4 regions of the Bacillus sp. 05T21 genome follow, and region 3 is predicted to be linked to each of the others. Evidence: riboswitches for the same ligand, from Rfam matches in the RefSeq annotation. Region 3 holds a riboswitch; each other region holds the start of a gene.
The links. Region 3 has a riboswitch for lysine ahead of AC1DKZ_RS22385 (amino acid permease). Riboswitches for the same ligand answer to the same signal wherever they lie in the genome.
Positions count from the first base shown of each region.

Region 1: it holds a riboswitch for lysine, as region 3 does, so the genes downstream of both, AC1DKZ_RS27190 (aspartate kinase) here and AC1DKZ_RS22385 (amino acid permease) in region 3, are expected to answer to the same signal.
Region 2: it holds a riboswitch for lysine, as region 3 does, so the genes downstream of both, lysA (diaminopimelate decarboxylase) here and AC1DKZ_RS22385 (amino acid permease) in region 3, are expected to answer to the same signal.
Region 4: it holds a riboswitch for lysine, as region 3 does, so the genes downstream of both, AC1DKZ_RS09510 (amino acid permease) here and AC1DKZ_RS22385 (amino acid permease) in region 3, are expected to answer to the same signal.

Region 1 covers NZ_JBFTMD010000026.1:39,729-48,051, reverse strand. Annotated here, with positions in the region: gene AC1DKZ_RS27215 (N-acetylmuramoyl-L-alanine amidase) at 1-1,235, opposite strand, end outside; gene AC1DKZ_RS27210 (NUDIX domain-containing protein) at 1,409-1,894, shown strand; gene AC1DKZ_RS27205 (YndJ family protein) at 1,923-3,548, opposite strand; gene AC1DKZ_RS27200 (DUF4166 domain-containing protein) at 3,554-4,165, opposite strand; gene AC1DKZ_RS27195 (DoxX-like family protein) at 4,170-5,078, opposite strand; lysine riboswitch at 5,271-5,457, shown strand; gene AC1DKZ_RS27190 (aspartate kinase) at 5,659-6,888, shown strand; gene AC1DKZ_RS27185 (VOC family protein) at 7,169-7,621, shown strand; partial or broken gene AC1DKZ_RS27180 (helix-turn-helix domain-containing protein) at 7,911-8,323, opposite strand, start outside.
Region 2 covers NZ_JBFTMD010000002.1:238,712-247,034, reverse strand. Annotated here, with positions in the region: gene AC1DKZ_RS06175 (2-hydroxyacid dehydrogenase family protein) at 1-174, shown strand, start outside; gene pssA (CDP-diacylglycerol--serine O-phosphatidyltransferase) at 207-908, opposite strand; gene AC1DKZ_RS06165 (LTA synthase family protein) at 1,091-2,977, opposite strand; gene AC1DKZ_RS06160 (DUF3888 domain-containing protein) at 3,231-3,626, shown strand; lysine riboswitch at 3,716-3,897, shown strand; gene lysA (diaminopimelate decarboxylase) at 4,078-5,394, shown strand; SAM riboswitch class I at 5,512-5,620, shown strand; gene AC1DKZ_RS06150 (YezD family protein) at 5,692-5,835, shown strand; gene AC1DKZ_RS06145 (phosphoadenylyl-sulfate reductase) at 5,923-6,627, shown strand; gene sat (sulfate adenylyltransferase) at 6,667-7,803, shown strand; gene cysC (adenylyl-sulfate kinase) at 7,816-8,323, shown strand, end outside.
Region 3 covers NZ_JBFTMD010000015.1:107,025-115,347, forward strand. Annotated here, with positions in the region: gene AC1DKZ_RS22370 (MDR family MFS transporter) at 1-743, shown strand, start outside; gene AC1DKZ_RS22375 (hypothetical protein) at 795-998, opposite strand; gene AC1DKZ_RS22380 (ABC transporter permease) at 1,157-2,356, opposite strand; gene AC1DKZ_RS22385 (amino acid permease) at 2,417-3,841, opposite strand; lysine riboswitch at 3,988-4,169, opposite strand; gene gapN (NADP-dependent glyceraldehyde-3-phosphate dehydrogenase) at 4,347-5,786, opposite strand; gene AC1DKZ_RS22395 (ABC transporter ATP-binding protein) at 6,571-8,323, shown strand, end outside.
Region 4 covers NZ_JBFTMD010000003.1:173,720-182,042, forward strand. Annotated here, with positions in the region: gene lepB (signal peptidase I) at 1-358, shown strand, start outside; gene AC1DKZ_RS09480 (cephalosporin hydroxylase family protein) at 369-992, opposite strand; gene AC1DKZ_RS09485 (NUDIX hydrolase) at 1,178-1,702, shown strand; gene AC1DKZ_RS09490 (class I SAM-dependent methyltransferase) at 1,784-2,548, opposite strand; gene AC1DKZ_RS09495 (DUF2716 domain-containing protein) at 2,746-3,237, shown strand; gene AC1DKZ_RS09500 (DNA alkylation repair protein) at 3,302-4,072, opposite strand; gene AC1DKZ_RS09505 (iron-sulfur cluster biosynthesis family protein) at 4,106-4,411, opposite strand; gene AC1DKZ_RS09510 (amino acid permease) at 4,530-5,996, opposite strand; lysine riboswitch at 6,109-6,301, opposite strand; gene AC1DKZ_RS09515 (GNAT family N-acetyltransferase) at 6,686-7,135, shown strand; gene AC1DKZ_RS09520 (sulfite exporter TauE/SafE family protein) at 7,176-8,078, opposite strand; gene AC1DKZ_RS09525 (VOC family protein) at 8,286-8,323, shown strand, end outside.

The sequences.
Region 1 (8,323 bases), on a different contig from region 3:
AAACGATATTTTGAAACATTGAAACCTTTCCACTCATAATAATCTAAAATACCAGCATAAACTGCTTCAGCAGCAATTTGTCTTCCTGATTCAGTAGCTAATTTACCATTATCTATATTATTATCAATAAAAGCAAGCTCTGTTAAAACTGCTGGTACTGTATTATTATTTACTACATAAAGTGAATGATTGTCTCTTATATTTCTATCTCTTGTATGTAGTGCTTCTACTACTCGTGTTTGAATTTTCTTCGCTAATACTTCGCTATCCTTTTCAATCTGTGTCTCTTCTCCACGCTTGGATTTTTTATAGTAATACGTTTCTGTTCCATAACCATCATGATTTTCAGAAGAATTTGCATGAATGCTTACAAATATATCTCCATTGTTCTCTTGACCAAATTTCACTCGATTCGCAAGAGATTCATTTTTGTTACTTCCTGGATTTCCGTTCTCTTCACGTGTTAACAAAGCTCTTAAAGGTGTATTTTTCTCTAACAACTTCTGTAATCTTAAAGATGTATCAAATACAATTTTACTTTCCTCTACACCTTGTCCTGGATTCCCTGGATCAAATCCTCCATGACCAGGATCAATAATAACTACCTTTTCTACTAAAGGGTTACCTATTTTAAGAGAATCTGCCTTTTTAATAAATTGAGCTGCCTCTGCTTTAGTTAGAATTTTTTCAGGCTCCCATTTATCACCAGTACCAACAGAAATCCCTAATTCAACTAGGATGTTAGCTTTTGCTTTACCCCAGCTTTTTTCTAAATCACTGAATTTAGTTGCTGGAGTACCATTTACTTTAGAATCTAATTTGTAAGCTTCTACAATAAGAGAGGCCATTGAAACCCGGTCAATTTTCCCAGTTGGATCAAATACGCCTGGGCCTTTCCCTTTAACAACACCAGCTTTTTCTACAGCTGCGATGTATGGGGTATACCATCCGTTTTGAGAGTCACCGAAAGATGGTTTAGCATCTTTATCGAATGGTAAGTTTAAGATTTTAGCCATCATTGTAGCTGCTTCTGCACGAGTGATCTCTTTTCCAGGCTCGAACATTCCTTTCTCGTTACCTGTAACTGCGCCTTTTTCTGCTAAGTAGTTAATAGAATCTTCTGCCCAGTGCCCTGCTTGTACATCTGGAAACGTTTTCATTTGTGCGAAACTACTAGATGAATAAGATAATATACTAGCTGCGATTATTCCTGCTGCGATTATTCTATTTTTCATAGAATATATTCCCCTCTCAAGTACAATGTTTTTATATAACAGACTAATTATAGTTCTGAAAATTAGTAATAGTCAATTGCATTTTGTATAATTTTGTCTTATTATTGTATTTTTTGGAACAAATAACTATAGTTAAACTATAAGATTCTTATTATATAAGAGGAGAGATTCGTATGAGCACGAATTGGAAAGGCGTCGAACACTGCATTTATACAATGTGTATGATTCAGCATAATAACGAAGTATTACTAATACAACGGCCGAATCATCTAGGCTTCCCTGGTTACATCGCTCCTGGCGGTAAAGTAGATTTTCCAGAAAGTATCGTTCAAGCTGCTAAACGAGAAGTAAAAGAAGAAACTGGATTACTTGTTTCAAATTTAACTTTTAAGGGATTAGATGAATACGTAAATCCGAAAGAAAATGTTCGATATATGGTATTTAACTATTGGACAGATTCATTTGAAGGTGAACTCCTTTTGAATCCTCCTGAAGGCGAATTATTATGGGTGCCAATTGATACAGCACTCAATCTTCCTATGCAAGATTGGTTTAAAGAGAGATTCCCATTATTTTTTGAAAAAGGTACGTTTGAAATTCAGCGTGTTTGGGACCAAGACTTGGATAAACAAGTTGCTATGACAATTACCCATACGTAAAAAAGCTTGGAATCTCTCCAAGCCTTTCTTACTTTCCCTCTATTTTCTTAATCTCATAATCAATTTCTAAAAAATTAACTCCAAATATCCACATTCTATGATTAGCTTCTAATATTTGATCCTTTCTCTCTTTAATAATAAAAGTCTCTGCTAATGGTAAGCGTATTGTAAAGAAGCGGGTATGTAAGTATATCCCTTCATCTCCCTTACGACGCTCTCTTAGCTTACTTGTAATCATTAACTGGTTCGTATCATTGTACAACTTCAAAATACCAGTCATATTCGAATATGGTAAAGGCAATGCGATATTCATATATGTCTCGTTCTTGTATGCATGCTTTGAATAGAGGGCTACAAAAACAGACTCTCCTGCTTCATTTTTTCTTAGCCAAGCCCTTACATTCTCTCTTCCATCCTTCTCATCTATTATCCCAATGATAGAGCCATGCATCGTTTCCCACTTGCCGCCCATTCCTAAATGTATTTGTCCTACACGCTTACTCATTTTCTCATAACAAAATGCAACCGGGCGGAACCAACGAGTCCATTTAATATGCGATTGTAACTCATACTCTTTTGTATTTTCATAAAAACGAATAATACTTAAAGGAATCTTCGTCATGTCAAATGCCTCACTATGAAAATCATTCATTTTATCAACTAAACCTTTGTATTCCTTGCTATCTATTAAATTTCTGTTATGTAAAAATGCTTCACCAACTGTCGCATTTCCTCTTAACTTGCTCATTGTTTTCCCGTAATATTTATAATTCGGAGTACTCTTTTCAATCATCCAACCAAGAAAAGCTGGTAACGCTACTCCAATTCCATTTACAACACCGTGAATCCAGACCATTTGTGCAATTGTAATCGTCATTACTTGTTTGAAATTTCCGTATGAATATATGAGTGAAAACATTATTGTTACCATAAGTGTACTAGAAGAAAGAACTAAAAGTACCTTCGCACTTATAGTATTGAATTTCGTTCTCCACACGTAAACTCCATATCCATAAATGGCACATAAATATATGAACACTGCAAAAAATTCAAATACCCTCGAATACGTAATTCCTATTGCAACTGTCATTGGAGAAATGACGATGATAAACATAATAGCATCATATAACTTACTTCCCTGTTCTCTTTTTCTTCCAAGTAAACCCGCTGATAACGGCAATAGAAATGCCGAATAATGAAAGTGTGCCGCTGTAAGTAAGACAATGTCAGAACTAAAATGCATAATGGAAAGTTTCGCTACAGAAGCAAAGAACCAAAAACCACCTAGAAACAAATAAATAAACGCACTATCTATAGCTACTTCTTCTAGAGGCTTCCATCTTCTTTCTAGCAATCTACTTACACCAAATAATGCAACGATTCCTGTATATACAAACCAAAGTAGCGCAAAGAAATAGTGATTTGTTACGAAAGCTAGCATTGCACTAACTGCTGCAATTGGATATAAAAGCGATACAAATTTATAAGATAATAAATACGATCCATTTCTTGTTTTCTTATCAACAATGCAAAATGACATCGGTATAAATAACAAAATAGATAACAATATGATTGCTTCAACAGGATTTACATTCGACCACTCGTATATTAGAAATATAATATAACAAGCAAGTCCAAATATTATATTTTTCATCTCGTTTATTCCCTTTCCACAAATGTTCCCTTATATGAAAATAACGAACCAATTAACGGATTTCGTACTTGTACATGAATTCGAAAACATTGTAGTGTTTCATCATAACTTTCTACAATTTTTGCCTCTCCGTATAAAAATCTAGGTAACGGTATTTTTCTTCCAAACATAAAAAACCATTGTTTCTTTGAAGAAATATGCATCCCGCCTTTTTCATCAATATAAAAATTCAATGTAGAAACGAGTAAATGCGGCTCACCAAAATAATCTACAATTTCATTATTCTCTTCATCCAACTGCATAACAGCGTTAAAATATCTTTTCTTATTATGAAAATAAAAAGTACGATTCCACCGTACAAATTCTTTCCCCTGTCCATCTCGCTCAGCGGTATTATGTATCACAAACGGAACTTTTTGCCCTCGCTCAGAGAAAAACATACGGAACTTCGATGTAATTTTTAATATTAATTTAACGAAAAAAGATCCTCCATAAATTTCATCCATTTCCCCTTCCCCAATAAAGCTATTTTCCTTTGTTATCGCATATCGTTCCTGCAATTTTGGATGAAGCCTTTTATAAGAATCCCCTAATAATCTTTCATAAATATTAACCATATACTTATCCCTTTCTCGTCCTCTTGCAATTTTTTGCGCTTGGCAAATTAGTGCTATTTATATAACCGACAATCGATAACCCTATTAGAAGAAAATTTAATGTAATCGGATTAAACGGTTGCGTAAAACTAGCGATATTCGTCGATCCTGCCGCTAATGTTAAAACTATCAACAATATAATATGCAATATAAATAGTTTTCGCTTTTGAAATGGCAATAGCCACATAACACCCCATATTATTTCTAAAAATCCAACTATTTTAAGTATAAAAATACTACTTTCATTCGATCCGATTAGTGCAGAAAGCATCTTTACTTCTTCTGAATGAGTAAACATCAATTTCGGTACAATCCCTTGATATAACCATACGAAAGCAAATAAAAAGCAAACTAGCCAATACGTCATCGTTCTTCTAATTAGCAACTTTGGATGAAGTCCCTTTTCTAACCATAATTTTAAAGCATCAAAACTCCATGCTGTCGCCCAACCTAATAGTGGACGAAAAACATATAAATCTATCACATTTCCTATACGACCAAATCTCGTATCATAATCATATTGCGTTTCAAAATGAATATGTTCTTCATTCGGTGTATACTTCCAATAACCACGCCCTATTTGTATAAGTGATAATTGATTGTCTGTCCAAAATTTTAAAGAGGAAATGCGTTCTCCAGTTTCTTTTCTAATTTCACCTATCGATTCCCCTTCTCCGGCTATTTCAAGTCCAAATCCGATCTTTGTTTTATATAAAAACTTCTGTGGTTCTCCCTCTTTTTTTTCTAAATACGAAATTTCAGTAAAACGAGCATCCCATTCTGTATGTATATCAGGCTCTTGTGTATATGCCCATAGTTTCTCCATTGTTGTGTTCATTTTTGTTGCTACATAAATAGGCTTTTTCTTCCCCATCCTTCCACCTCCCATGCGCTATATTTTCAATGTACATGCAATGAATTTATTTTGCTACATTTTTCACAAACTAATTTAATAAAAAGATAGAATTTCAAAAAAATACAAAAAACACTTGATTCCCTGAAAAATTTAAATTATTATAAAACAAATGTTACCAACAACTTCATAAATCATACACTCTCGCCTAAAACGTGAGATAGAGGTTGCAACGCTTATAAGTATTCTAAAGGAGACACAGAGATGTCTATGATTTTAGAGGAAAGGAAGTGTTGCCGAAATTGATAAATTTCTCTGCATTTATCAATTGGGGCTGTTTTCGAATAGAAACAGAACTGTCATATGTACAGACGTGTACGTATGAAGAGCTATCTACAAAAAAGAGATATCATTTTTATGATATTCCTTTTTTGGCGGTTTTTTTATTAGCTCCGTTTTCTGTTTCCCTTTTCCTGTAACAGCACCATCCTCACTTATTTGAGATGGTGTTTTTTGTTTTTCTCTCTGGTAACTACAGGAATATTGGGATTTGTATATGTCCTAACCTATTCTTAAAAATGGACGAAAGAAGGAATTCGTAATGGAAACGATTGTACAAAAATTTGGCGGTACTTCTGTCGGAAGCGTCGAACGCATTCAACATGTAGCAAATTTAATTATTGAAGAATATGAACGAGGACATAGTATTGTCTCTGTCGTTTCAGCAATGGGAAAAAGTACGGATAAACTTGTAGCACTTGCTAACGCTATTACTGAAAATCCAAGTAAACGTGAAATGGATATGCTCCTATCTACAGGAGAACAAGTAACTATTTCATTATTAACAATAGCACTACAAACAAAAGGTTATAACGCAATTTCATTAACAGGATGGCAAGCTGGTATTACGACAGAATCTGTACATAGTAGTGCACGGATTACTGACATTAACACTACTCGTATTCAGTCTTACCTTACTGAAGGCACGATTGTTATAGTAGCTGGTTTCCAAGGAATAAGTGAAGAAAATGAAATTACCACACTTGGCCGCGGTGGCTCCGATACGACTGCTGTCGCATTAGCTGCTGCACTAAAAGCAAAAAAATGTGATATTTATACGGATGTGACCGGCGTATATACGACTGATCCACGAGTTGTACAAGATGCTTATAAATTAGATGAAATTTCTTATGACGAAATGTTAGAGCTTGCCAACCTCGGTGCTGGCGTATTACACCCACGCGCTGTTGAATTTGCTAAAAATCATAATGTAATTTTAGAAGTTCGCTCAAGTATGGAACAAGAAAACGGAACAATTGTAAGGGGAGAATGTAACATGGAACAACAATCAATCGTTAAAGGTATTGCATTTGAGGATAATATTACACGTGTCACAATTAAAGGGTTAGAACAAGGTGCACTTTCAACAGTTTTCTCTACATTAGCAGCAGCACATATTAATGTAGATATTATTATTCAAAGTATTACAAATGAAGGAACTGTTCACCTCTCCTTCTCGATCCATTCTAATGATTTAAGAGAAACATTAGAAGTATTGGAACAAAATCAAGAAGCACTTCACTATGAATCTGTAGAACATGAAAATCATTTAGCAAAAGTATCAATTGTAGGATCTGGTATGGTATCTAACCCAGGAGTTGCTGCGAATATGTTCACTACTTTAAAAGAAGAAGATATTCATATTAAAATGGTAAGTACATCAGAAATTAAAGTATCTGTCGTTATTGACCGTCTTCATTTAGTAACGGGTGTTGAAGCACTTCATCAATCATTTATGGCGAAAATTGAGCCTTTAGTGCAGATGAGTTAATTTCCACCTGTAAAAATTAAAATAAATTATATAAATCTATTTCCTTCCTATATAAATAGAAAGCTGTTTGCATAGTGGAAAGTGAGAAAAAGGTTATTTAGTTTAAAATAAAGTCGTTTAAAAAACAATAAAATTGTTAAAAAATAGAAGCAAGTCATTCTATTCAACAATCGGGCAGTTATCTCCCACCTAACTTCCTCGCATTCGCCGAATTTTGAGGTGGGAGTCTTATTGCCCGCAAATAGCGGGATAAATTTTTACACATAAGGAGATAAAGACTATGGCAAACAACAGATTACTAAGAATGGACAATGTCAGCATCGTTGTAGAATCCCTTGATGACGCAATCTCTTTCTTCGAGGAGATTGGCTTGAACCTCGAAGGGCGAGCGACTGTCGAAGGTGAATGGGCTGGTCGCGTAACCGGACTCGGTTCTCAGTGCGTGGAGATTGCTATGATGGTTACGCCAGATGGTCACAGCCGAATTGAACTTTCGCGATTTCTCACCCCACCTACTATAGCAGATCACCGGACAGCTCCTGTAAACGCCCTCGGTTATCTGCGCGTCATGTTCACCGTCGAAGACATTGACGAAATGGTATCCAGACTTACTAAGCATGGTGCTCAGCTCGTTGGCGAAGTAGTTCAGTATGAGAACTCGTATCGACTCTGCTACATTCGTGGAACCGAAGGAATTTTAATCGGTTTGGCGGAAGAAATCGGTAACAAATAAGTAAGTGATGTTTTATAAAAAGCCTTTACTGAAATATGCATTGCTGAAGTAAAAATATTTGAAGAAAATTCTTATTCAATAAAACTTAGATTTTCAACCCCGTCCTAACTTTAGAACGGGGCTATACTCGTTTGAGCTTTTAAAATTAAATAACTTTATTATCATTTTACACATAGATTTCAAGACTCTATACAAACAGCTTTTTAACATATTACCTATATATAAAAACCGCCATAAAACAATTAAATTATTCGCAATACCTTTTCCTAGGAAATATAACGGACTCTTCTCACTTCTTATCATATATATCTTTCCCTTTAAATAACGAGCGAAATTCATTCAAAATAACTTTCTTCACGTCGGAATAAAAGACCATCATGAATAGCGCAGCCCCTAATAAAATCTCTTGAATTCCTTCGTAATCAATGAAAGCACTCATAATTAGCAAACCAAATCCAATATAAAAACCAAACTCATTCTCTTTCTCAAAATCCTCATCTTCTTCATCAATATGTATTTTCTCTTTAAAGTTTTGATTCCCTTTTATTAATTCATCGAGCGTAACATTGTACATTTCGCTCAATAAAATTAAATAATCAATGTCAGGGTAACTTTTATCATTTTCCCACTTACCCCGATTTTCTTTGCAACATCCTCCTGCGAAAAACCCTTTGACTCTCGTAGTTTTTTTAGCTGTGCTCC
Region 2 (8,323 bases), on a different contig from region 3:
ATTACAGAAGAGCTAAAAGGATTAAAGAATGTAGTACTTGCTCCTCACGTAGGAAATGCAACATTCGAAACACGTGATGCAATGGCTGAAATGGCAGTAAGAAATATTTTAGCTGTATTAAATGGTGAAGAACCTGTAACACCTGTAAATCAAAAAGTATTAGTTACAAAATAAAAAAGAAACCTTCCGAAATACGGAAGGTTTTTTTATTTTTCTTTATTCGCTTTTTTAGAAGGTCTTTGTCTAATAAATTGAGATAACATATACAAAATGTATAGTGGAATGGCAATGAATAAGAAAACAGAAATGTTGCCAAAACTTGTTTGGTACATTGTGATAATAATTCCAACTAAAAATAGTGTAATAATTATGCTATATCGTGGAATTGGTACATCTTTTAAACTTGGGATACGAACACGGCTCACCATTAAAAATGCGAACGTTACGAATACGGTAATGAGAACGATTTTTGGAATGGTATGTGAAAATAATGTTAAGAAAGCAACAAGCCCTCCTGCTGCAGTAATCGGAACTCCAGTGAAATATTTCATAGAAGTAGAAGATGGTGTTACATTAAATCGTGCTAAGCGATATGCTCCGAACAGAGGGAATAATCCCGCTATGTATAGTCCAATGATTCCGTAGTTGGAAAAAGATGTGTAATACATTAAAACAGCAGGTGCTGCGCCAAATGTTACAACATCCGCGAGTGAATCAAGCTCTTTTCCCATTTGTGAATCAACGCGTAATAAACGAGCGACACGACCATCAAGACTATCTAACATCATCCCGATCAGTACTAAAATAGCAGCTGATTTATAATATCCTAAAGATGCATAGCCGATTGACAAAAATCCGCTATATAAATTCCCGAGCGTAAATAAGTTTGGAATAGCTGCTCTATACAAAATCTGATCCCTTGCTTTCTGTTATAAATTCTTAATTAGTGTATGAAAGTTTACTTATTTTATCATACCATAAATTTCTTTCTCATACGAAAAAAATTCCCAATTTGTGAAAGATTGTATAGAAGAGAAATTTGAAAAATAAGTAAAAAAAGGAAGCAACTTTTGCAAAGTTGCTTCCTACACTATTCAAATTTCGTTGTCATCGTTCCGGTTTTATATCGATTGTTAGGATCAAATCGTAATAAATCTCCATAAATGAGTTTGTCGGATAATTTTAATTCTGTTTTTGCTTTTTCAATATAAGGCTGACATAGTGTTAAATCAGCTTCTTCACCTGTGCTTCTTTTATAGCACATATTTTTTGTATAAACATAATCTTCCGAAACAAAACTGCCGTCCCGCATTACCATAAGAGGGTCTTTTTCTTTCGTAAATAAGTCTGTTCCAAATTCTACGGATTGATTTGTTTTAATACCAAGTAAATGAAGTAACGTTGGTTTAATATCAATTTGACCAGATACTTTAGAGATGACCTTTCCTTCTTGGCCAGGCACATGAATAATGAGAGGGACGCGTTGTAATTGCATAGAATCAAACGGTGTAATAGCGTCTTTCCCAAGGAACTGAGCCATAGCTGCATTATGGTTTTCAGAAATGCCGTAATGATCACCATAAATGACAATAACGGAATTATCATATAGTCCTTCGTCTTTCAATTGTTTAATAAATAATTTAAGAGCTTCATCCGTGTAACGAACGGTTGGGAAGTAGCGATTTAAAACACCACTTTCGGAATTAAATTCATCAACATATTGATCTTCTGGATTTAGAAGAAATGGAAAATGATTTGTTAAAGTAATAAATTTCGTATAGAACGGTTGTGGTAAAGATTTTAACTTTGGAATAGATTGCTCAAAGAACTCTTTATCTTTTAATCCCCAACCGACAGACATTTGTTCCGTTCCTACGTAATCATTTAAATTAAAGTAACGATCATATCCAAGCGCAGGATACATTACGTCACGATTCCAAAACGTTTTATCGTTTGAATGGAAGACAGCAGAAGAATATCCGTATTTCTTTAATTGTTCTGGTGTGGCAGTGTATTCATTTGTTGCATGAGTAAAGAATACAGAACCACGGTCTAACGGATAAAGGGAATTTTCAACGATAAATTCAGCATCAGAAGTTTTACCTTGTCCCGTTTGATGATAGAAGTTATCGAAGTAAAAACTATCTTTTATAAACTCATTTAAAAATGGAGTAATCTCTTTTCCATTTATTTTTTTATTAATAACAAAACTTTGTGTAGATTCCATTGAAATTAAAATTACATTTTTACCTTTTGCAGCTCCAAATAAGTTTTTATCAACTTGCTTATCTTTTGAGTCTGTATAGTTTTTAATTTCAGAGAATCCATCGCCACTTGCAAATACACGTTCAGCCGAAGATTTAGATTGAAGTGTAATATCAAATAGATGATATGTGTATAAACCTAGATTTTTCACGACAGTTTGACGATCAAACGAGCGTGAGAACATTTGTGGTTTATATATAACTGAAACAACAATTTGTAGTGCTAATAATACTGTTACACCGCTAAAGAAAGTTCGCTTCTCAGAGCGAGAAAGGGGTGTTTTATCACCAAATGATGGGAATTTACGCGAAATAAACATTAAAATAATTGCGTCTGCAAATAAAAGTAATGTTTTATACGTAAAGAGTTCTTTTATACTCGTCCCTAAGTCAGCCATATTATTTGTTTGGAATAAAACAGGGAAAGTAACAAAATCGTTATAGAACCCGTAAAACATTGCATTTCCAAATAAAATAAATGACAGTATAAAACTAATTACAATAATAATTCGGTTTCGGTACTTAGATGCAAGTAAAGCGAAACCAAAAAATAAAAGTAACGAAGCTAGTGGGTTAATAAAAAGCATAAACTCTTCAAAGAAGTTATCAATTCTAATATCAAATGCTAGCTTGTACACAATATATGTTTTTATCCATAATAAAACGACTGCAACTAGTGCAAATCGCAGTTTTGGAAACAGATTTTGTAGCATAATATACTCCTCTCCTAAAAGCATGACGGTTCTTGTGAGCCGGTTTGATTAGCGCCTCATTTTATATATACGAACAGTCCTTTGTTATTATGTTTATTATACTATGAGTATCATTATACGAAAATAAAAGAGAGTTGTGGGCTTTTTTATAATAATTGAGTAGAAAAAGGGCAGTGGGAGACAATAAAACGGAGTTTCTATGTATGATAATTATCGTGCGCAAAAAGAATCGAGTAATAAAACGGAGGTTATAATGCGAAAATTATTATATTTTATAGTATGCAGTAGTGTTATACTTTTTGCTTCACCGAGTGTGTCGGTAGCACAATATGATGCACCCCTTATGGAAGATGCCCTTTATTCTGTTTTATTTCCAAAAATAAATAAGGCAATTGAAAAACAATATGGGAGCTTGAAGCCTTATCAATGTCCTAAAATTATTAGTTTAAAAAAAGTGTATAGTGGTACATATTTATTTCAAGCGAGTATTGAAGTAACGAAGTATGAACAGGTTGGTGGGAAAATTGTTCCACCATTTGAGAAGGTAACGATTACATTTAATAACGAAGAGGGCGAATGGGAAGTGACAAAGGTTTCAGTAAAGCGCTTACCAAATGATACAAAATTAAACTGTAAAAAAACAATATAAAAAATTGTTTGACAAATAAAATGGTCCTTTGGTATTGTTAATAGCAACAATTAGATGTTTGAAAATTAAATAGACTTACCTCATCTACTCTCAAAGGTAGAGGCCGCGATAGGAAAGAGTAAGCTATGGGAGATTTAGTGGAATCTGTGATCATAGGTTGAAAGGGACTATTGCCGAAATATAAGAATAACCATCTTATTCATATATTGGGACTGCATTGAATAAATGTAGTACTGTCATAAGATTTATTTTATGAAGAGCTATTTGGAGATGTTGATGCGGTTTCTTATTTTGAGAAGATAACAACTCGTTTATTTTTTCAATATATATTTTTCCTAATAAGAAACGCGTGTGAACATTGTTCCGCGCGTTTTTTGTCTATCTAAAAGCGTGCTGCAATGAATAGAAGATTGGGGTTATGAGTTTTAGAGGAAATAAGGGAGGAATTTAAATGTATTTACACGGCACAAGCCGAATCAATGGGCAAGGACACTTAGAAATTGGTGGGTGCGATACGACGCAGCTAGCAAAACAATACGGAACACCACTTTATGTATACGATGAAGAGTCTATTCGAGGAAAGTGCCGCGCGTTTCATCGTGCTTTTAAAGAAAGTGGTTTCTCTTATCAAGTAGCATATGCAAGCAAGGCGTTCTTGTGCATGGAGATGTGCCGAGTAGCTCGTGAAGAGAATATGTCTTTAGATGTTGTTTCTGGAGGAGAATTATATACTGCGCTCCAAGCTGGTTTTCCGGCATCGCGTATTCATTTTCACGGAAATAATAAAACAGAAGAAGAAATGATTATGGCTCTTCAGGCGAATATCGGTTGTTTTGTAGTAGATAATTTCTTAGAATTAGAAATCTTGCACGATTTAGCAATGCAACATGGGAAATTTGTGAACATATTAATCCGTGTAACGCCTGGAGTAGAGGCACATACACACGAATATATAACAACAGGTCAAGAGGATTCGAAATTTGGATTTGGTGTTTCAAATGGTCAAGCGATGCAAGCAATTGAGCTTGCCTTGCAAAAATCAAATTATAATGTGCTAGGAATTCACTCGCACATCGGATCACAAATATTTGAAACGGCTGGATTTGTTCGAGCAATTGAAGTACTCCGCCAATTTTTAGAAGAAGTGAGAGAGCGAACACATTATGTGATGAAAGTATTAAATGTGGGCGGAGGTTTCGGTATACGTTATACGGATTCAGATACACCGTTAACACTTGAAACGTATGTGCACGCTGTAACAAGTACGATAAGAGAACAATTTACATTATGTGAATATCCGCTTCCAGAAGTATGGATTGAACCAGGTCGTAGTATCGTAGGTGATGCGGGAACAACACTTTATACAGTCGGAGCGGTGAAAGAGATTCCTGGCATTCGGAAATATGTTTCAGTCGATGGTGGAATGACAGATAATTTAAGACCAGCTCTATACGGAGCCCGTTATGAGGCGATGTTGGCGAATCGAGGGAATGATGAGAATGAGGAACTCGTTTCGATTGCTGGGAAATGCTGTGAAAGTGGAGATATGCTGATTTGGGATATTAACTTACCGCAAGTTGCTTCTTCTGATTTACTAGCAATTTCTTGTACGGGGGCATATGGGTACTCGATGGCGAATAATTATAATCGTATTCGTAGACCAGCTGTCGTCTTTGCAAAAGGCGGGACGTCACAAATTGTCGTAGAACGTGAAACATATGAAAATATCATTGGGAACGATCGCATACGTATTAAAGAGCTGGTGTGAATGAGAAAGAAGGAGTTGTCTAGTAAAGGCAACTCCTTTTAAAAAAAGAAAAATAATTAAATATATCGGAAAACTAGGATTGAAAAAAATCAGAATTGTGATAAAATACAAATACAAAGCTTATCAAGAGAAGCTGAGGGAACTGGCCCTACGAAGCTCGGCAACCTGCTTATAGAAAGCAAGGTGCTAAATCCAGCAAAATGGAATCCATTTTGAAAGATAAGGTAAAATATATTACCGAACAGTCTTTTCGAAATGGGAAAGATTTTTTTTTGAATAAAAAGGGGGGCTGTTTGCGTGAGCGTACGGGAGCATTTTGATGAAGTATCTGAGAAAATTCAAGCGATGCTTGCTGATATGAAATATGGTTCCATTACAATTGTTGTGCAAGATGGAAAAGTGATTCAATTAGAAAAAAGTGAAAAGGTTCGTTTAAAGTAAAAAGCGCTGACTAGAAAAACTAGAGGCGGTTTTAATCTATTTTTAATAGGTTAAAGCCGTCTTTTTGCTTTTACAGGGGGAAAAAACATGTTGACGTACGAAACGTGGAAAGAAAATAGTGTTTCATTTTCTAAAGAAGATGAAACGAAAGGCGCGCTATCAGTATTAAGTTGGGCTTATAACGAATATAAAGATGAAATTGTATATGCATGTAGCTTTGGGGTGGAGGGAATGGCTTTATTGCATCTTATAAACCAAGTAAATCCATCTGCTAAAGTTGTATTTTTGGATACAAATGTTCATTTTCAAGAAACGTACGAATTAATTAAGAAGGTACGCGAGAGATTTCCTTCATTAAATATTATAGAAAAACAGCCAGAACTTACACTCGATGAACAAGCGAAGCTTCATGGAGAGAAGTTATGGGAAAGTAATCCGAATCTTTGCTGTAGTATTAGAAAAATTTTACCGTTAGAAAAATCATTAGCAGCGGAAAAAGCGTGGATATCAGGCTTAAGAAGGGAACAATCAGAAACGCGTAAGCATACACAGTTTATAAATCAAGATCGTCGTTTTCAATCTATTAAAGTTTGTCCGCTCATTCATTGGACTTGGAAAGAAGTTTGGCGATATGTATATAAACATAGTTTGCCGTATAACCCATTGCATGATGTTGGCTATCCGAGTATTGGGTGTGAGAAATGTACATTACCTGTAGGTGATGGTGGCAACTCAAGAGATGGAAGATGGGCTGGGAAAATGAAGACGGAATGTGGCCTTCACTTTCAATGAGATAGATTTTGAAATAAAGCTAAGAAGGGATATAAGAAGATGAGTACAACAAATGAATTAGTAAACCGCATTGATGAAACATATGAAATATCGAACATTGTAAAGGAAATCGAGATAGACAAAATTGCACTTAGTGATTTAGAACTTTTGGCGACAGGAGGATATAGCCCTCTTACAGGATTTTTAGGGGAGAGAGATTATGATTCAGTAGTAGAAACGCTTCGTTTAGCAAATGGTAGCGTATGGAGTATACCGATTACACTACCGGTAACAGAAGAAGTAGCCGAGAAACTGCAGGTTGGAGAGGAAGTAAAACTTGTCAACGCCGGAAATGTATATGGTGTTATTCAAATAGAAGATATTTTTGTACCAGATAAAGAAAAAGAAGCGTTACTTGTATATAAAACGACGGATGAAGCACATCCAGGGGTGAAAAAATTATATGAACGACCAAACGTTTACGTTGGAGGAGCTATTATTCTTACAAAACGCTTTGGAAATAATCCGTTTCCTTCTTATCATTTAGATCCAATTGAAACGAGAGAAGAATTTAAAAAACGCGCTTGGAAAACAGTAGTTGGATTTCAAACGAGAAACCCAGTACATCGTGCCCATGAGTATATTCAAAAATCTGCCCTTGAAATTGTAGATGGTCTCTTTTTAAATCCGCTCGTTGGGGAAACGAAGTCAGATGATATTCCTGCTGATGTAAGGATGGAAAGCTATGAAGTATTACTTCAAAACTATTATCCGAAAGATCGTGTCTTTTTAGGTGTATTTCCTGCAGCAATGCGTTACGCAGGACCAAGGGAAGCGATATTTCATGCACTAGTAAGAAAGAACTTTGGTTGTACCCACTTTATTGTAGGGCGTGATCATGCTGGGGTAGGGGACTATTACGGAACATATGAAGCGCAGGAAATCTTTACGAATTTTACAGTAGAAGAGTTAGGGATTACGCCGTTATTTTTTGAACATAGTTTTTACTGCACGAAATGTGAAGCAATGGCTTCAACGAAAACATGTCCGCATGGAAAAGAAGACCGTGTCATCTTATCGGGTACGAAAGTACGAGAAATGTTAAGGAATGGTGAGATTCCGCCAAGTACATTTAGTCGTAAAGAAGTAGTGGAAGTGCTAATTAAAGGTTTGAAAAAAGAAGTAGTAACAGAATAGGGAGAGAATGAGATGGATACGAATATTACTTGGCATACAGCTTCTGTTTCAAAAGATGAGAGAAGAGTGAAGAATGGGCATCACAGTTTTGTAGTTTGGTTTACTGGTTTATCAGCTTCGGGTAAATCTACAGTAGCGAATGCGGTTGCTCGCAAACTGTTTGAAAAGAATATCGGAAATTATGTGCTAGATGGGGATAATATTCGCCAAGGTTTAAATAAAGATTTAGGTTTTTCTGAAAGTGATCGCATGGAAAATATAAGACGTATTGGTGAAGTGGCGAAGTTATTTGTAGATCAAGGAACTGTTGTCCTTACAGCGTTTATTTCACCATTTCGAGTAGACCGAAAACAAGTTAGGGAACTATTAGCTGCAGATGAGTTTATAGAAGTGTTTGTAAAATGTCCAATTGAAGAGTGTGAGAAACGTGATCCGAAAGGACTTTATAAAAAGGCGAGAAAAGGTGATATTAAAGAGTTTACAGGTATCGATTCACCGTATGAGGAACCAAAACAAGCAG
Region 3 (8,323 bases):
TTGCAGTTATTACTTTATATGTGATGGCTGTATATATGGAAGAAGTGTATGTGGCACGAAAAACGGTGGAGAAGAAAAATGTATTAAAAGATATGGCAGATAGTTATAAAGTCGTGATGAAAGATAGAGCGTTTTTAATTTTTTGTGCAGCAAGTATATGTACACTATCGTTAGAGTTTCAAATTAATAATTATTTAGGGATACGTTTACAGAAGGAATTTGAAACGGTGCACTTTTTCTTCGGGAATGGTTTTACATTCGATTTAACAGGTATTCGAATGCTCAGCTGGATATCGGCAGAGAATACAATTTTAGTTGTGTTATGTACAGCGCTTCTTATTAAAATGCTGAAAAGCTTCAACGATTTGAAAATTTTATATGTTGGTTTATTCATTTACACGATTGGATTTACAATACTCGGAACGAGCAATAGTTTATGGATCTTATTAATCGCAGGGCTTTTCCAAACTGTAGGAGAGATGATGTATGTGCCGGTTCGTCAATCTATAATGGCGGATATGGTGCCAAATGAGGCAAGAGGTTCATATATGGCGATTAACGGAATGGTCTTTCAAGTGGCAAAAATGAATGGGGCATTAGGTGTTATGCTAGGTTCATTTATTGCATCTTGGGGCATGAGCGCTCTATATTTCATCGTTGGTATGAGCAGTATTTTATTATTTATGAAGGCGATAGGGAAAGAGAAGTATCAGAATGAAGGAAATGTTTCTCAGATTGGATGAAACTATATAAAAGCGAACCAGTTATACTGGGACCCGCTTTTTATATAATTTTTAAAACGGATCAACTTCAGCTAAATCAGGATTGGCGTTAGGGTTTGTTAATAAGGTTTTCAGCTCACCTACTTCTGAGAGAGCGACGAGGATATAACCACTAATAAGGACGATGAGTCCGATGACTCGTAATGTTTGCAATTTAATGTCACGGCTATTTTCTTCTGAGTTGTTCTGGGGCGTTGCAGGCGGATTGTTGTTCATAATAGAGCTCCTATCTTTTTTATTTATATGTGCGAAATCATTATTAACGTATGGATAGGAATTGTATAGTCATTTTCACTATATGAGAAATGCCTATGAAAAGTGATTATAAATTTTAGGACGAGAAAAGAGGCTGTTATGTACAGCCTCTTTTCTCGTTAAAATGAAGAAATTCGTTTCTTCGTTTTTGGTACAATAATAAACTTTATCCAAAGTACGCCGATTAGAATAATAATCAAAGCATGTAGTAATTGTCCTGTAGCAATGAGTATAACACTTGAAAATGCAATGAGTTGAATACTTAGCAATATGAAAATTAAGCTGAGAAATTGACTCATTCGTTCTTCAGTATCAATTGGATATAATGCTACAATAATATTTCCCGAAAAATATTTCCACAGAGAACGAAGCTGCATAGAAATCATATATAGGATGATATAAACGATAGCACCTTTTACGTATATATTCGGAACAAAATATAGGATGAAAGCACCGATTACCCCCAAGCGAATATATATACCGAAATAATCATTACCACGTAAAAATGCAAGTGTATGTAAATAGAAGAAAGTAGCTTGTTTTTTATGTAGTAAAGGTTCAATCCAATTTGTAAGCCATTTTCTTTTATTTACTTGCTTATTCAGTTGCGGAACATCGGTGAAAATGCTAGCAAATTGATAGAAACGAACGTCCATTTTTTCTTCTTGTTCGATTATGTAATCCCACGGTATTCGTTTTGTAGGTTGTTTCTTCGTGTATAGAAGCAGGAAAGCAAGAAGTAAGAGTAGTCCGCCTAATACGATCATATTTGCAGTATAAAACAGCATGTAAATGATCAGGGCGTTACAAGCAATGCGAATGATAAACCATATGCTTTTTTCATAACTATCACGCCACATCCAATGTATGTATATGTTCCAGCCCTTTAGAATCATTAAAATTATAAAGATTGTACATAAAAAAGGTACGGTTAATTGTAATGATTGCATGGCAAGCGGTACGATAACAAGGAACATAAATATAAGCGGGAAAAGCTGAATGATGTAATTATATAGAAGAGATTTTTTAAAATAAGATGTTAATTTCTCTTCTAGTGCTAGTAAATAGACAGCATCGGGCTTTTGAATAAATGTACGTATTGGGCATCTCGTTATAATCGCTGTTAAGACGATTGTAATAAGCAATAGAGATATTCCTTTAGAAGGATCCGTTTTAAGAAACTTAGCGTAATAATATGCACCTACACATGAGACGAAGATGAAGCTATATAGTAAACCGTTAATCATACGTGCAAAGTATGTGATGGCATTTTGAATATGTTGTTGAAAGCGAGAGCTCCATAGTGATTCGATTGACATGTTTTTCACCTCTTTTTTCTATTATATATGTTTTGTAAAGTAAAAAACGAGCAAATTGCGTTACGCAACTTGCTCGTTTTTCTTTTCTTTATTTTTTTTCTGATCACGATTCATTAATGGATAGAAGGCAAAGCCAATCCCGAATAAACCAATTCCGAGAAGAAATGTTTTTATATCGGATGCTCCTGTTTTAATAACCCATAGTGCATAGCAAATTGCAATAACTGCGACCACACCATCTATAATTCTTGCCCGTAACTCATTTTTATAAGTTTCACCAGTTGCGACCAGTTTTAACTGGAAGATTGGTGAAACGAGATATGGAATGAGGTAGGCTAAAGTTGATACTGTAATAACGAATGTATAAGCTTCCGCAATGGTTCCAGATAGTGTTGAGAATAAGAACACTTGCGACATAATGTTTGTTAATCGTAATGAGTAAATTGGACTTCCTTTTTTATTTGTTTTTGTAAAGAAGGAAGGGAAGAAACCTTCTTTGGCTGCTTGATAAGGTACTTCAGAGCTTAATAAAATCCAGCCTAATATTGAACCGAATAGGGAAGTAAGAGCAAGTAATGCCATAAGTTTCCCGCCACCATGACCCATTGCAGCGTTTAATGCATCTGCTAATGGACGTTCAGAAGCTTGTAATTTATCAACGTGAAGTACACCCATTGTTAAAATTGTAATTCCTAAGTAAATTGCAACTGTGATAAGTAATCCTGCAACAGTTGCGCGTTTTACCGTTTTTGGAGAGGTAGCTCGGTTTGATAAAAGAACGGCTGATTCAATCCCGATAAATGCCCAAAGCGTTGTAAGAGCCGCTAAATTTACTTGTGAAAGGAGGCCATGTGATACGCCTTCTTTATCGATCATTGGTGTGTACCATTGTCCAAATTTTGAAGCTTCGAACGCAAATAACGTAACAATGATGAATAGAAGGAATCCAGTTACTTTCGTTGTCGTTGCTAGGAAGTTGAGCTTCCCAGCTCCGCTTACACCGTTTGTTAAAATTAAATGTGTGCCCCATAGTAAGACGGAACAAATAGTAAATGTAATGAGCTTTCCAACTTCTATATCGAACGAGCCGATTGAAAATAATAGTCGCGTATCTTTCATAATCGGGAAGAAGAGTGATAAATATCCCGCGAAAGATGTAATGATGGCAACGTTACTTGCCCAGTTTGCAACCCAATATCCCCACACCATGCTGAAACCAGCCATTTTCTTTCTTTTTGGTGTTGAGAATAAAGCATATGCATGACTTTGTGGTCCTGTCGTTAAATCAGGACGACGAATTGCTAAATTACCGAAAACAAGAGCTAGCATTAAAACACCAAATCCTGTTGTTAACCAAGCTAAAGTGACACCGAGTGGGCTTGCTGTTTGTGCCAACGTACTTGGCACCATGAAAATACCAGCGCCAACCATGTTACCGACAACGAAAGCTGTTAGTACCCAAAAGCCCCATTTTTTTTGTTGCATAGAAAATACCTCCAAAGTTAGTATAACCAAGTCAAGCGAGGAGATATGTATGTCTTCCTGATAAGGAAGAGAAGGTCCAAACAAAACAAAAAAAGCACGTAATTTGCCGCTACATGCTTTCTATCTTATAAGAAACCCACGACATACCTCTCGATAGCTCTCCACAAACGAAACGTTTGTGACAGTTCTGCACTTATTAAATGCAGACCCAGCAAGCGTGCATGGTGGACACGACTTACTTCGGCAATCATTCCTTTCTCATTTCTTCATCAATGCCACTACATCTCCTGAAATGATACTTTTAATGATTGCAACCTCTACCTCACCGAGATACGAATGAGGATTTATGTATTAAATTAACATGTTTAAGAGTAACAAATGTATTTTTATACGTCAATGGATATAGTAATAATCAGATTATAGAGAAGAATTTGTTATTAGGTCCTGGAGGATTTTAACTAAAAAACAGCTGACCTAAATATTAGATCAGCTGCTACATATAAGATTATACTAAGTTTAATACAGTTACTTTTTGACGAGTCATAGACTCAAGGCTCTTACGAATACCTTGTGCGCCCATACCTGAACCTTTTACACCGATGAATGGGAAGTGGTCAGGGCCGCGCTCTGTGCGTCCGTTAATTTGAACAGAACCAGTGTCGATTTTGTTAGCAATTGCAAATGCTTTGTTAATGTCTTTTGTGAAGACACTTGCTTGCAGACCGAACTCTGATTTGTTAGCAATTTCAATCGCTTGTTCGTCAGAAGAAACACGGATGATTGGAAGGATTGGGCCAAATGGCTCTTCCCAAGCAACTTTCATTTCTTCTGTTACGTTGTCGATTAATGTTGGGTAAATTAGGTTGCGCTCACGTTTGTTACCGATAACGATTGTTGCACCTTTTTCAGCAGCATCGTCAATTAAACCTTGAACGAAGTCAGCAGATTTGTCGTCGATTAATGGAACGATTGTGCTGTTTTGTTCTGGAGATCCAACTGATAGTTCAGCTACTTGCTCTTTTAATAAGCCAGCTAGTTCGTCTGCTACATTTTCATGTACAAGTACACGCTTAATAGCTGTACAACGTTGACCTGAGTAAGAGAATGCACCGCTTACGATATGCTTTGCAGCTTCTTGTAAGTCTGCATCTTCACAAACGATACCAGGATCTTTACCACCAAGTTCTAATACAAGTGGAATCATCGCAGCTTTTTTCGCTAAATGTTTACCTGTATTTGTACCACCTGTGAACGATACCATATTTACGCCAGGATGTTCTACTAAGTAGTCACCAATTACAGAACCGCGTCCTGTAGCTACATTTACAAGACCTTTTGGAAGGCCAGCTTTATGAAGTGCTTCAACCATTTTAACACCGCTAATTGCACCTTGAGTTGCTGGTTTGAAGATAACAGCGTTACCCATAATAAGTGCTGGTGCAAGTTTTGCAGCAGATAAGTTTACTGGGTAGTTAAATGGTGCAATTGCTAATACAACACCAAGTGGTGCGCGCTGAATAATCGCAAGTTTAGATTTAGATCCACCAGGGAAGCTATCACCCATCATGCTTTCACCGTGCATGTGAAGTGCTTCGTCAACTGTGTAACGAATTAAGTCAGCTGTACGAACGACTTCTTTTTGCGCATCTTTATAGCCTTTACCGACTTCTTTCATAATGATATCGGCAATTTCATCTTGCATATTTACGAGCTCATCAGCCCATTTATATAAATATTTTGCGCGATCTTGTAGAGAAGCTTCAGCCCATGATTTTTGAGCTTCTTTTGCAGATGCAATTGCTTCATCTACTTCTCCTTGAGTAATTGCTTGTACTTGCCCAATTACTTCGTGTAAGTATGGAGATGGAATGTCGATTGTTTGACCTGAAGAGCTTTCTCTCCATTCTCCGTTTAAATAAAATTTGTACGTATTGCTAGTTGTCATGATTAGTCCTCCTAAAATAGCAACTTGTAAGAGTGAGTATAAGGTGATTGTAGGTGGTTTGATAATATTTTTCAAATGAAATGTTTGTGAAAACGATTTCTTACTATTTTTTTATTTTGTATGCCCTTTCTTACAGAAGATTCTCTTATTTCAAGCTGAATTATAAGCAGAATGCATCACTTTTATTTTTTGTGATAAAAAATTATTTTATTCTAAAGCGAAAAAAATAATTGACAGAATACTCAATAAAGTTGTAAGATTATAAATGGAAAATAAATGAAGGGGGTGTGCGTAATGATTGTAATCGTAAATGTAATGGGCTTAGCTCTGTTAAATGGCGGAAAACATTCATATCATTACGCAACCCGTGCGGATATATAGGACCTTTTTGTCTTATGAGAAGCGTACGTTGCGTATATCGTAACGTACGCTTTTATGCATTCTATTGCATATCGTCAAAGCGGCGGTATGCTTTTTTTTGTTTATCCCGCTATTTGCGGGCAGTAAGACTCCCGCCTCAAAATTCAGCTGGAGCAAAGAAGTTGGGATGGGAGTCGGGCTGCCCGTAAACGCCCGATTGGTGAAGGCTAATAATCAGTGGGGAATGAACAAAACCCCCACTGATTAAAGTTTCACTTTATTTTCCTTGTTACTATAAAAAATCAGAATTTGGAAGGTGGAAAAATGTGATGAAATTGTATGGCTTACGAAATGTAAATGTGATGGGTTTGGATAGCGGGTAAAGAAATGTGAATCAAACGGGAACGAGAAAGGGGAGGTTATATTGTTTTCAGTATTACTAAAGTTAAGCTGGTTTTTTAGAGAGCATTGGAAAAGGTATAGTATCGCAATTGGGGTACTTTTAATTGTAAACGTGATAGAGGTAATTCCTCCGAAAGTGTTAGGAATTACAATTGATAATATTAAAACGGGAGCCTTAACGAACGAGGCGATTATGCAATATATTTTTATTTTACTTGGGGTAACGATTGGTGGGTATGTGCTTACTTTCATTTGGCAGCACCAACTATTTGGCGGTGCGTTCGTACTTGAGAAAACGATGCGTTCAAAATTTATGGGGCATTTACTTAAGATGACACCGACGTTTTATCAAAAAAATCGTACTGGCGATTTAATGGCGAGAGCGACAAATGATTTAAAAGCAATCTCCATGACAGCTGGTTTTGGTATATTAACGCTCGTTGATTCTAGTCTATATATGCTTACAATCGTTTGTATGATGGGCTTTTCAATTAGTTGGCAGTTAACATTTGCTGCACTTATACCACTTCCGATTATGGCGTATGCGATGAATAGATACGGAAAGAAGTTGCATGAAAGATTTACAGTCGCGCAAGATGCGTTCGGGGATATGAACGATAAAGTACTTGAATCAATTGCGGGTGTACGCGTTATTCGTGCGTATGTACAGGAGAACGCTGATCAAGAAAGGTTTCATCAGTTAGGAGATGACGTATACGAGAAAAATATGAGAGTAGCAAGAATCGATGCATTATTCCAGCCGACTGTGAAAATGCTCGTCGGTCTTAGTTATTTAATTGGTTTAGTGTACGGTGCATATCTCGTATTCCAATCAAAGGTGACACTTGGCGAGCTCGTTTCTTTTAACGTCTATTTAGGGATGATGATTTGGCCGATGTTTGCAATTGGTGAATTGATTAATGTTATGCAAAGAGGAAATGCGTCGCTCGACCGTGTAAATGAAACGTTAGCTTATGAACCGGATGTAAAGAGTCCGAAAGATCCAAAGGTTGTACAAGAGCCAGATTACATTCAATTTGATAACGTTACTTTTTCATATCCTTCATCAATTGAAACAAATTTGAAAAATGTTTCGTTCTCATTAAAACAAGGAGAGACACTTGGAGTTGTTGGGAAAACAGGAAGCGGGAAAACGACGCTCGTTCGTCAGTTTCTTCGTCAATATCCACTTGGAGAAGGGGATATTGCGGTTTCTGATGTGAAGCTAGATAAAATTACGAATGATAACGTACTTGGCTGGATTGGGTATGTACCTCAGGAACACATTTTGTTCTCAAAAACAGCGAAGGAAAATATTTTATTCGGAAATAGAGAAGCGACTGAAGAAGAACTTGAAAAAGCGATTGAAATAGCTGCGTTTAAAAAGGATTTAGAGTTTTTACCGGAAGGTTTAGAAACGCTCGTTGGAGAGAAAGGTGTTTCTTTATCAGGTGGGCAAAAGCAAAGGATTTCGATTGCGAGGGCTGTTATTCAAAATCCGGAAATTTTAATTTTGGACGATTCTTTATCAGCTGTTGATGCTCGTACTGAAGCGGCAATTATTGAAAACATACGAACAGAAAGAAGCGGGAAGACGACGATTATAACAACGCATCGTTTGTCAGCAGTGCAGCATGCTGATTGGATTCTCGTTATGGATAACGGTGAGGTTATTGAAGAAGGTTCGCATGAAGCGCTCATTCGAAATGGGGGCTGGTATGCAGAGCAGTTCGAAAGACAACAAGGTGAAAGTGAAAGTACGGATAGTGGGGTGA
Region 4 (8,323 bases), on a different contig from region 3:
TTCTAGCTTACAGCACGGAGAAATCGTCATTATTAAGGAAGAGGATGGATCGAAATATTATGTGAAACGCGTAATAGGACTTCCTGGTGACGTAATTAACATAACGAATGGAACTGTATACGTAAATGACAAAAAGCAAGATGAACCTTATATAAATAAAGATTTATATAACAATACACAAGTATTTTATAATTTTCAAAAGACAAAGATTCCGCCAAATAAGTTATTTGTAATGGGAGACAATCGTGAACAAAGTAAGGATAGTCGAAATGGTTTAGGATATATTGAAGAAGATAATATAATAGGAAAAGTGGAATTTGTGTACTATCCTTTTTCGAAAATGAAAATACTAGACTAGTTTAGTCTAGTTATTTTATTTTCTTCAAAAAACCATTCGGATTAAATGATATGAAAAATTTATGCTTTGTCTCATCTACTATGAAATTATTATTTTTTGTTAAAAATTCTTCCACAGCTTCCATCGGACCAGGGCCCCAATCAGGAAGAATAGGATTTCCGTTAATACATGTATCCTCGACAATCATGTAGCTACCAGTAGTTACAATTGATTTATATAATTGCAGTTCTTTTAATACATGTTCTTTACTATGATCGGAATCTAAAATAACTAAAATAACATCGTCAGGTTTTCGCATACTTAAAATAGTTTGGACAGCACTTACAGAAACAGAAGAAGCTGTTAAATACGTAATCCGATTATGTGATGGGCGATTTGGTTGCGGCGTTATATCAATAGTAAGAACGTGACCTTTTCCTATTAAATCTAGAATAGAAGCTAAATAAAGTGCGCTACCACCATGGAAAGTCCCGCATTCAATAATTAAATCCGGTTGTAAGTCGTAAATAATTTCTTGATATAAGAAAAGGTCAGAGGGAAGTTTGCAAATGGGGACACCGAGCCAGTTTGTACCGTTTGGCCATACATTGCTATCATAAAAGCATTTTAAAAATTCATTTCCTATGTTATCGATGTTGAATTCTCCTTTCTCAAAAGGATTCTTTCGTTGGACGTAAAGTGTTTACGTATGAAAGTTGTACTGTATATTATGTGAGGAGCAATGACAAGGAGAGTGTTTTTACGTGGAAATGATAAGAATTCCTCATGTAGAAAATGAATTGCTTACAGAAGAGGATGTAAAAGAAAGGAAATGACGATATGTATAAGTACACAATATGCTTCATTAGAAAAGGGGATAACATACTCCTTTTAAATAGAAACAAGAAGCCAACAATGGGAATGTGGAATGGCGTTGGAGGGAAAATTGAGGATAATGAAACTCCATATGAAGGAATAATTAGAGAAACGTTTGAGGAAACGGGTATAGAGCTTCCAAGTGTAACGTATAAAGGGAATGTTATCTTTCAAGATAAAGACGATCCTCAGGGTAGTGAGGGGATGTATGTATTCCTTGCTGAGCTACCAGTAGGAGTACATATTGACACACCATTAAGTACGGCTGAAGGAATATTAGAATGGAAGTCAATTGATTGGATATTAGATGGTGATAATAGAGGTGTAGTTAGCAATTTGCAAAGATATTTACCGACATTATTAAGTGAGGACAACAATTTAGAGCATATATTCACATATGATAATCGGAATATTATTGATTGCAAAACTACACTTTTGATAGAAGATAATACGAAAAAACGATATGAAAAATATCTCGTTTCTCAATAAGAGAAGAAACGTTAAAATACGAAGAGAAAGCCAAATTCTTTATGGGAATTTGGCTTTTTACAAGGGATGCTAATTCAAATTTTACTCTTCATAATTTGCTTTAATAATAAAGCGGTGTTGCTTCACATCGAAATATCCTTTTTGCAAGATGATCTCATGTATGCGATATAATTTCTCGTTATAGCTTTCTACTGTAAAATCAGGAATTTGCCACGGAATTGCTTTTAAGTAATAGACAACAGCACCGACATCATAAAATCGCTGAAGAGGGAATTCTTCTTTCGCTTTTAAAATAGTAAATCCATTTTGTTCTAATTCACTACATGCCGTTTTGAGTGACCAACTTGAAAATTCGCTATTCAGCGGTGTGCCAAACTGCTCATTAAGTTCCGCACAATCAAGATCACCGACTTGTTGTGTAAGAAATGTTCCATTAGTGGAAAGAATTCTTTTCACTTCAGAAGCAGCGTAGGATTCATGTTGATTCACAATTAAATCAAACTGACCATCTTGAAATGGTAAAGCAGTATCATCAGTCACTTCTACAACTGTAACCCCTAAAGGCTCTAATTTCTTTCGTGCAATTGGGACATTCGGAGCATAGCCCTCAGTAGCACAAATAGTTGGCGGGAACGGTTGTAACATAGATAAAAACTCTCCGCCGCCAGTACCCATATCTAGCATTGACTTTGCGTGCTGCATAAGTTGGAAAGCAGTGCTACCGTACGACCATGGTAGGGGTTCGCTATTCATACGGCCAGTTTCTGAAATGAAAGAGAAATCCCAGCCGCTAAAGTTTGTCTTTGCACTCTCTAATAGTGCTGAAAATAATGGATCACGTTTCATATTGTTGTCCTCCTATTTCGTTAATAAATGATATAGTAAGAAAAGAAAAAGGGAGGACCTCTTATTAAAGTGGAACGGTTTTATGTTTCGTGTTCGAATAGATTCATATGAATTAGCTCCTTGCGAGAATAGTTATTTATATATTCGGGATAATTGAGTAAAAATCCTTTGAAATTATAGGGGAAGGCAGTTGTTTAATGAAAAATTGGATGGAGTTTACAGACAAAGAGTACGACCAAATTTGGGACATGATAGATAGTAAGCTTAAGTTTTCACCAAGTGATTCTACATTCCCATCATTTAAGGTGCCAAGTCCTTTTGTAACATATGATATTTCTCATTACTTCGGAGAATCGGTAGATTTAAATTTATATGACGATTTGGAAGAAAAAGCATTACTAGTTTTTAAAGAGAATACAGTATCGGATGAATATATAATGGCACTTGATTGGCAACATGAATGTTACTGGGTAAATCCACATTTAAAGTTCGATAGAAATGAATTTGATGAGTGGACAATCCCGATTTTTCCAAATGGAGATTACTATTTCTTTATTCAGAAGGACTTTAAGTGGGGGTATTTAGGTCACCCTTGGGAGAAGAGTATAACGATATTTGGAAAAGGACTGATAGAGAGCTTTGAACAAAATAAGCCAAAAATGTTTCAAAATATTTCACGGCAGGGATAATGTTTTAAAGAGAAAAAATGCTTATACTTCATTTTTGAAGCATAAGCGTTTTTGTTTAAAATACTTAAAAACAAAAATCTTTTGGTAAAGTGCCATTTTTTATCATCGTTCTTAATCCATGTTTCATAATCCAAGGATTAACAGGATGATTTTTATCGAGTAATTGTTGCAACCATTGAAAAACGAGTTCGCTATCTTCTTTCGTAATATCATTAATGTGATTGGCTACAGATTTTTGAACATACTTAGAAGGGTCATTCATTAATGGCTCAAGAAGCTTTAAATTATTTCTGAAGTCACCTTTCAGAGCTCCTATTTTTTTTGCCCAAGGAAGTCTTGGTCTAGTACCTTCTGAAACTAATCTCCTAATGTGGCTGTTTTCATCACGTAACCATTGCTGCAATATGTCCAAGGTTCCTTCATGGTATTTTTCAAGATAAGGACGAATGGCATATTCAGCAGTATTTCTCTTTGTTATTTCATACATTGCGTGGAACGAGGATTCAAAATCGTTAAGCCCATATTTTTCAACGTATTTTGCAATAGGCATGTACATGTATCCGTTTGTAAATGTACCTACTTCTGTTGTATTTTCTGGTCCCAATGTTTTCAGTAATATATGTATTGCTTCATTAAAATCTTTTTGTAATGCATTGTGTAATTCATCTGCTATTACTTCTACACGTTGTTTTAACTCTAAATTTTCAACTTTACATGTTACAGAATCTACAAAGCTTTTTTTAGAGAAATTAGGATCATGTTTAGAAATAGAATCAGCCATTTTTTCTGCTAATTCTTCGTTAAATAAAAATTTTAATGGAACGTATTTACCCATTTTTTCACCTCAGTGGTCAAATAAAAACAATTTTTATTTTTTAACCGACAAGCCATAAACTAGAGTCTCACTAGGAGTCGTAATACTAAAACCAGTCGTCTTATAATCAAGTTTTAATGTACCACCAGTGTAGTCTTTCGTGAATGAGTCCATTTGTACAATAAGCATTTCATCTTCATATACAACATCATCCGCATTATATGTATCCCAAATTAAATCAACATCAACGAAAATGCTGCAAGAGTTTGTCATTGTTCCTCTAATGCGAATGATCTTTTTGTCTTCACGTTCTAGTCTATGTATAGCTGCTATTGCTTCATCAGTAATACGAATGTTCATGTAATCCCAACCTTTAAGTGTATTTACTTTATTATTGCAAAAACAGAAGGAATAGGGAAGTAAAGAGGATTGTAATAAAAAACGAGCAAACAAATTTGTTTGCTCGTTTTGCTATACTCTATTTCAGTTCACATTTATCAAGTGGAATGACTTTCGTTTTCTTAGTAAATTTATATCCTAACCATAGTACTAAGAAGAGTGGTAAACCGATGTAAGAAACAAGTACACCGTTCCAGTCGATAGATGCTCCCGTAAATGCTCCGTAGTTTTGACCTAAAATAACGATAACACAAAGTGTAAATGCAAAGATTGGACCGAACGGGAACCATTTTGCTCTGTATGGTAAATCTTTTAAATCTTTTCCTTGGGCAACATAAGCTTTTCGGAAACGGTAATGACTAATAGCAATCCCTACCCAAGCAATAAATCCTGACATCCCAGAAGCATTTAATAACCAAATGTATACAACACCGTCACCGAATAAAGAAGCGATGAAAGCGACGCTACCAACTACTGATGTTGCGATTAATGCGTTAACAGGGACACCACGGCTATCTAATTTGCCTAAGAATTTAGGTGCTTTTCCTTGGCGAGCTAAATCCCAAAGCATACGAGTTGATGCATACATTCCAGAGTTACCAGCAGAAAGTACTGCAGTTAAAATAACAGCGTTCATAACAGAAGCAGCGAAGGCAACGCCCGCTTTTTCAAATACTAGTGTAAATGGACTTACTGTAACATCACTTGCTGCAAGGCTTTCAGTCGTATAAGGAATTAATAAACCGATAACGAGAATTGCTAAAATGTAGAATAATAAAATGCGCCAAAAGATAGAACGAATTGCTTTCGGAATATTACGTTCTGGATCAGCAGTTTCACCAGCAGCTACTCCTAATAATTCAGTTCCTTGGAATGAGAAACCAGCAGCCATAAATACACCGATAATTGCCATGATGCCGCCATTAAATGGTGCATCTGCAACAGTGAAGTTTTTAAAGCCGACAGATTCGCCGCCCATAATTCCAAAAATCATCATAAAACCGACAATTAAAAAGATAATAATAGTAACTACTTTAATAAGTGCGAACCAATATTCAGATTCACCAAAACCTTTAACAGATAAATAGTTTAAGAGAAAAATAATAGCTAAACAAAGTCCACTCCAAATAAGAGAAGGGGTATCTGGGAACCAAAATTTCATAATTAATGTTACGGCCGCTAGTTCAGCTGCAATCGTAATCGCCCAGTTATACCAATAGTTCCATCCAAGTGCAAAGCCAAGTGATGGATCAACAAATTTTGTTGCATAAGTGCTAAAAGATCCAGTAACAGGCATGTAAGCTGCGAGTTCGGCTAAGCTTGTCATTAAAAAATAAACCATAATTCCAATTGCGGCATATGCGACTAATGCACCGCCAGGACCAGCTGAATGGATAACACCACCACTGGCAAGAAATAATCCGGTACCGATTGTACCACCGAGAGAAATCATCGTAAGGTGACGAGATTTTAATCCGCGTTTTAATTCACCTTGTCCTTGTGTAGTTTGCGTTTTAGAGGTAGATTGATTTGTTGCGCTATTCATGTTCAACACTCCTTTTCTTGTAGGTTAGGAAGGAGCGGGGGAGAAAAATACAAAAAACCGCCAAAGGAATTAGGCGGAACGTTTCACAAATAACCACCCCATCATACCCTTCCGTTAAGATAGCACACCACGTTTACACGGTAATTTTGTAAACGTGACAGTTCTGTTCCTTTCGGAGACAGCCCCAGCTCATATTTCCAGAGAAGAAATATAAACTTCGGCAACTTTTCCTTTCAAACGGAGTCAGTGACATTCGCTGTGTCTCGTCCATTTTACTTTTAAAAGTCGCAACCTCTACCTCATCGGATTGATGAGGATTTATATATTGCTAAGATATTTAATATATGGCAATTGTAATGACTTTCTGAATATATTGCAAGGAATTTTGTTAGGAAAAGTCAAAAAATATCGGTTATTGTATAGGAAACGCTTGCATAACTCCACCCGAACCTACTATTATGTAGCAATAAGCAAAGAAAAAATTGTTATACAAATGTTTCGCAAAAAATATTGAAAAATCCTTTAAAATTAAAAGAAAATTCAGAAAATATAATTCGACATAACTATTAAAAGGGGATTATTCCTTAAATTCGTTTCAAAGAATAAGTATAAATCTGATAAATAGAATGAATATTCTTTTTATTTCTGATAAAATTGAGGTATTGTTTAATTGAAAAGGGGATATCATTATGAAATTAGAAACGGAAAGATTATATATAGTACCGTGTACAGAAGAATGGATTCAAATTGCGGATAATCAAGGATACAATAGTGGTCCGCATATTGTAGGACATATAGAAAATATGAAACGAGATGCGGCTTCATTACCGTGGGGACCGTGGTATGTTATTCGGAAAGAGGATGATGTTGTTCTAGGTGATATAGGATTTAAAGGGAAACCGAATGAGCAACATACGGTAGAAATTGGTTACGGATTTATTGAGAAATATTGGAATAAAGGGTATGCAACAGAAGCAGTTAGTGAATTAATGAAATGGGCTTTTCAAACAGGGGAAGTGGAAACGATTATAGCGGAGACACTCCTTGATAATTATAGCTCTATTCGTGTCTTAGAGAAATTACATATGAAAAGAGTAAATAGTACTGAAACGATGGTCAATTGGAAAATAGAAAAATAAAAAATACCGCTCGAAGTAAATCGGGCGGTATTATTATTAATTATGGTAGCATTTGTTTTTGATCTTTCGGATAGCCGGCTGTCGATACGTTAGAACGATTGGAATGATTACGAACAGCAATAAAAATAGATATAATAACGACAAGACCAACTGCAACGTAAGAAAGTGAAATAATAGTTGGATCTACTTTAAATGTAGTAAGCAGTGTACGTATATTCGTAAAGATAATAAGTCCGCCAACGAGTACGCCAAGTAAATGAGAAGGAACGATGCGTACTAACCATGCGGCGATTGGTGCGGCAACAATACCACCAAGCATGAGGGCAAATACCCAAACCCAGCTTACTTGTTCCCAGCCAAGTGAAATGAAAAAGCCAATCGTTGCAGCGAGTGAAACAGGAAATTCACTCGTATCTACAGATCCAATAACTTTTCTAGCTTCATTTCCTCTTGCAAGAAGAACAGGTGTCGTAATCGGCCCCCAACCACCGCCGCCAGTTGAATCGACGAATCCAGCGAATAAGCCAAGTGGTACAAGTTGTTTAGCAGACATACGCTTATTTGAAGAAACAATTTGTTTTTGAATGATGAATCGTAATAAAATATAAACCCCTAAAGTAAATAAAAATATGGAAATGTACGGTTTAATTACATCACCAGGTAAATTGCTTAAAAAACATGCCCCAATAAATGCGCCAATTGCTCCTGGTAATGTAAGTCTGGAAACTGTATATTTATCAACGTTTCCAAATTTGATATGAGATGCACCAGAAGCGGCGGTTGTAACGACTTCAGCTAAATGAACTGATGCGGAAGCTACAGCTGGTGCGATACCAAACATTAATAATAGTGAGGTAGACGTTACCCCGTACGCCATACCAAGTGCGCCATCAATCAATTGAGCGAAAAATCCAATAATAGCAAAGACAATTAATTTCTGCATAAATAATCCCCCTGTAATAATAAATGAAAAAGACACTTTTCCCGTATGAGAAAAGTGCCTTTGGTTTTTCCAATCAGCAATAATTAAATTTGTTTCATTATAATACACATTAATCGTATAAAACAACTGGGTTTTAAAGTTTTTTGAATTGAACGAAAGAAAAATAAAATATACAATAAAAGGATGGAGAGAAAGAGGAGAAAGACTATGTTAGCATTTGATCATCTCGTTCACGCAGTGCATTG